Regions from separate parts of the Arthrobacter sp. CJ23 genome, predicted to be linked through region 2. Evidence: riboswitches for the same ligand, from Rfam matches in the RefSeq annotation. Region 2 holds a riboswitch; the other holds the start of a gene.
The links. A riboswitch is a leader RNA that binds a small molecule or an ion and turns the genes downstream of it on or off. The one in region 2 is predicted to bind S-adenosylmethionine.

Region 1 (2,192 bases), 1.9 Mb from region 2:
TCGGGGCCGCCAGCGCTGCCACCGGACTGCTGGGCGGCTTCCCCGTCTCCGGAAGCACGTCACGGACACCGGTGGCCGTGGACGCCGGGGCCAAATCGCAGATGACCGGGGTGGTGGGCGCGGCGCTGGTGCTGGCCTTCATGCTCCTGGCACCCGGTGTGACCGAGTACCTGCCCTCCGCAACACTGGCCGCCGTCGTCATTGCCGCGGCCATTGCCCTCGCGGATCCGTCCGGCGTCCGGCGGCTCCTGAGCCTGAGCCGCAGCGAATCCGCGGTGATGCTGGCTGCCTTCCTGGGCGTCCTCACAGTGGGCGTCCTGCAAGGCATCGTGGTGGCCATAGCCCTGGCAGTCCTGGACTTTGTGCGCCGCGCTTGGGACCCGTACCGGGCGGAGTTGGGCTCAGAGGAGGGCCTGCCCGGCTACCACGACCTCGCCCGGCACCCCGAAGGCAAACGCATCCCCGGGCTCCTGATCCTGCGCTTCGATGCCCCGCTGTTCTTCGGCAACGGGCAGGTCCTGGCGGGCTTCGTGCGGGAACAACTGGATGAAGCCTCCGGCAAGGCTCCGGACGCGATCACCCACGTCATCCTCGCTGCCGAGCCGATCACCGGGATCGACACCACTGCCCTTGAGGACCTGGTGACCCTGGACGAGTGGCTCGCCAATAAAGGAGTGGATTTGGTGTTCGCCGAGCTCAAGGGACCGGTCAAGGACAAACTGCTCCACCTCGGCGCCGCGGCCCGCTTCACGCCCGAGCATTTCTTCCCCACCATCGGCGCCGCAGTGCGCGCACTCAGGCGCGAATAGCTCCAGCAGCCGCCGGTTACGCAACATGACGACGGCGACCCCCCTGTCACATGCGGCTCCGCCGTCGTGGATGTTACTTTTTTCTTGAGTAATGAGCACCAGCACAAAGCCCTGACTTGCTGGTCGGCAACCCTCTCTCCGGCGGGGTGCCTCAGGTGACTACTCGGCGTATCGACACTTTCGAACTGCAAGCGTGACTGAGGAGCACCAGCAAATGACTGAACCCATCGAAGAAAAACTCGCCTACCGGCTGATCACCGGCCCGGACACCCGTGACTTCTGCGAGCGGATCTCCGCCGCACTGGCCGAGGGCTACGTGCTCCACGGCAGCCCCTCCGCCACCTTCAACGGCACCGATGTGATCGTGGCGCAGGCCGTGATCCTGCCCGTGGCCATCGCCACCGCGGATGCCGCCGTGGCCAGCGCCGTTGACCGGCTTGAGGGCTACGACGAGGACGAAGAAGCATTCGAGGGCCACGCGTGAGCTACGCCGGAGACCTGAGCCCGCACGAGGCGTGGGCCAAACTCGAAGAAGGCGCCATCCTGGTGGACGTCCGCACCGAGGGCGAATGGGCCCACATCGGCATCCCGGACACCAAGGCCACCGAAAACGATCCGCTGTTCATCCAGTGGAACCTGGCCGGCGGCGTCCCCAACTCCCGCTTCCTGGACGAGCTGCTGCAGCAGGCCCCGGAGGCCGGCAGCACCGAGCTGGTCTTCCTGTGCCGCTCGGGCCAGCGCTCCATCGCCGCCGCCATCGCCGCAACGCAGGCAGGCTACACCTCCTACAACGTGCTGGAGGGCTTTGAAGGCGAACCGGACCGCTACGGCGAGCGCACCGTGAACGGCTGGAAAAACCGCGGACTCCCGACGAACCTGGGGAAAAACTAAGTGACTTTCAATCCTGACGCCGCCGGCTGGAGCCCTGACACGCAGGCAGTCCGCGGCGGCCTTGACCGTACTAATTTCCAGGAGACCTCCGAGGCGGTCTTTCTGAACTCCGGTTTCGTCTACGAGTCGGCGGAGGCCGCCGAGCGCGCGTTCACGGGCGAGGACGAACGCTTCGTCTACTCCCGCTACGGCAACCCCTCGGTCGCCACCTTCCAGGAACGCCTCCGGCTGCTGGAAGGCACCGAAGCGTGCTTCGCGACGGCGTCGGGCATGTCCGCGGTGTTCACGGCGCTCGGTGCCCTGCTGGCCGCCGGCGACCGCGTGGTGGCCGCCCGCTCCCTATTCGGCTCCTGCTTCGTCATCCTCAACGAGATCCTGCCGCGCTGGGGCGTGGAGACGGTCTTCGTCGACGGCCCGGACCTGGAGCAGTGGCGTTCCGCGCTCTCGGAGCCGACCACGGCGGTCTTCTTCGAGTCGCCGTCGAACCCCATG
Region 2 (2,192 bases):
ATTCGGCCGTCGCACGGGACAGGGCCTCCTTGAGTGTCCCGCGGCCGCGGCTGACGTCGTGGCTCATGAGCGCCTCGGTGATGGCGATGTAGCTGTTGGCGTCAAAACGGCGCACCAGCTTGGTGCCCTGGTGGTCCAGGTAGCTCTCCACTTGGTACCGGCCGCGCTCCCCGAGCACCGCGGCCTCGAGCGGAGCTTCCCTGCCCTGGGCATTGCGGCCGAAGCGGATGTCCAGTTCCAGGGCGGAGCGGTAGGTGATGTGGGCGATCCGGCGGGCCAGGGCAAGCCCGGCCTCCGGAGCCTGGCCGCCGTAGTAATCGCCGCCGTTGAAATCGACATCCTGCCGGATGGCGAGGGTCTGTGCCTGGGCAAAGGCGATCTGCTCGGCCGTGCTGTAGGCGCCCACGGAGACCACGGCGCACTGCCGGACGCGTTCCGGGTAGGTGACAGCCCATTCGAGGGCGCGGGCACCGCCCATGGATCCGCCAACCACGGCATGCCAGGCGGCGATGCCGAGCTGATCCGCCAGGCGTGCCTCGGCCGCCGTGCTGTCTCGAAGCGTGACGAGGGGGAAGCGCGAACCCCAGGGGCGGCCGTCCGGCGCCGTGGAGGACGGGCCCGTGCTGCCGTAGCAGCCGCCCACGATGTTGATGGAGACCACGAACCAGCGCTCGGTGTCGATGGTGGCGCCGGGGCCGACGAGCTGATCCCACCAGCCTTCTTCGTCGCTGCCGCCGCGGGCCACATGGGTGCTGCCGGTCAGCGCGTGCTGGATCAGCACCGCATTCGAGCCGTCTGCGTTGAGCCGCCCCCAGGTTTCGTAGGCAAGCACCACGTCCGGGAGGAAGCCGCCTGCCTCCAGCTCGAGCGGCCCCACGGAGACGTACTTCACGGTGCCGTCCTGCTCGATGGGTCGTTCCTGCTGGATGGTGCGTTCCTTGTGGCCGGATTCGGGTAGGGCTGTTGCAGCAATAGTCATTCGGTGACACCTCACATCGCGCTTGCCCGCCGCCAACAAAGCGGAAGGCCAGGTCTTCACCCGGGGCACCCCACCGCGGAAGGAGGGTTGCCGGCCAGCAAGCCGGGGCTGTCACTGGCACTCATGACCTATGACTACGAGTGTAGGAAGAAGAGGGTCCATCTGGCGAAGATTGTGACACTTATGTGACACCTGGGCGCAGTTTTGTTCACCAAAGCGCAGCCGCGAGGGCAGTCCGGCGAAGAATCGCACGCCCCGCCGGACGCCCCCGCAGTCTCGCCGCAGCCTTCCTGCGACCGCCCTCAGGCGCCCTTCGCGGCGCGGAAACCTGCGTCGAGGTCCGCCAGGATGTCATCGATGTGCTCGATGCCCACGGAGAGCCGGACCAGCCCCGGAGACACGCCGGCGATGGCCTGCTGTTCGGCACTCAGCTGGCTGTGGGTGGTCGACGCCGGGTGGATGACCAGCGAACGGACGTCACCGATGTTTGCCACGTGGGAGTGCAGTTCGAGGGCATCCACGAAGCGTTTGCCGGCTTCCACTCCCCCGCGGATGGTGAAAGCGACCACGGCGCCCGTGCCGCGGGGGCCGTATTTGCGGCCGCGCTCGAACCAGGGGCTTGACGGCAGGCCCGCATAGGCGACCGATTCGACGTCGTCGCGGCCTTCCAGCCATTCCGCCACGCGCGTGGCGTTGTCCACGTGCCGCTCCACGCGCAGGCTGAGCGTTTCAATGCCCTGGGAGATCAGGAAGGCATTGAACGGGGACACGGCCGAGCCGAGATCGCGCAGCAGCTGGACGCGGGCTTTGAGGATGTAGGAGAGGTTGGCGCCCAGGGCCCCGTCCTTGCCGAGGTCACGGGCGTAGACCAGGCCGTTGTAGCTGGGGTCCGGCGTATTGAAGCCCGGGAAGCGGGCAGGGTCCTTGCCGAAATCGAAGTTTCCGGAGTCGACGATCACGCCGGCGATCGCGGCGCCGTGTCCGCCGAGGTACTTGGTGGCCGAGTGCACCACGATGTCCGCACCCCATTCGATGGGCCGGATCAGGTAGGGCGTGGACAGGGTGTTGTCGACAATGAGCGGCACACCGGCCTCGTGCGCGGTGCGGGCGACACCCTCGATGTCGAGAACGTCCTGGCGGGGGTTGGAGACCACCTCGGCGAAGAACAGCTTGGTGTTCGGCTGCACGGCGTTACGCCAGTCCTCGAGATTGT

Region 1: another riboswitch for S-adenosylmethionine. It lies ahead of NVV90_RS18890 (DUF1737 domain-containing protein); the one in region 2 lies ahead of NVV90_RS06570 (homoserine O-acetyltransferase).

Annotation. Positions count from the first base shown of each region.
Region 1 covers NZ_CP102950.1:4,187,423-4,189,614, forward strand. The annotation lists gene NVV90_RS18885 (SulP family inorganic anion transporter) at 1-809, shown strand, start outside; SAM riboswitch class IV at 897-1,009, shown strand; gene NVV90_RS18890 (DUF1737 domain-containing protein) at 1,024-1,293, shown strand; gene NVV90_RS18895 (rhodanese-like domain-containing protein) at 1,290-1,700, shown strand; gene NVV90_RS18900 (O-succinylhomoserine sulfhydrylase) at 1,701-2,192, shown strand, end outside.
Region 2 covers NZ_CP102950.1:1,495,064-1,497,255, reverse strand. The annotation lists gene NVV90_RS06570 (homoserine O-acetyltransferase) at 1-979, opposite strand, end outside; SAM riboswitch class IV at 993-1,108, opposite strand; gene NVV90_RS06565 (bifunctional o-acetylhomoserine/o-acetylserine sulfhydrylase) at 1,282-2,192, opposite strand, start outside.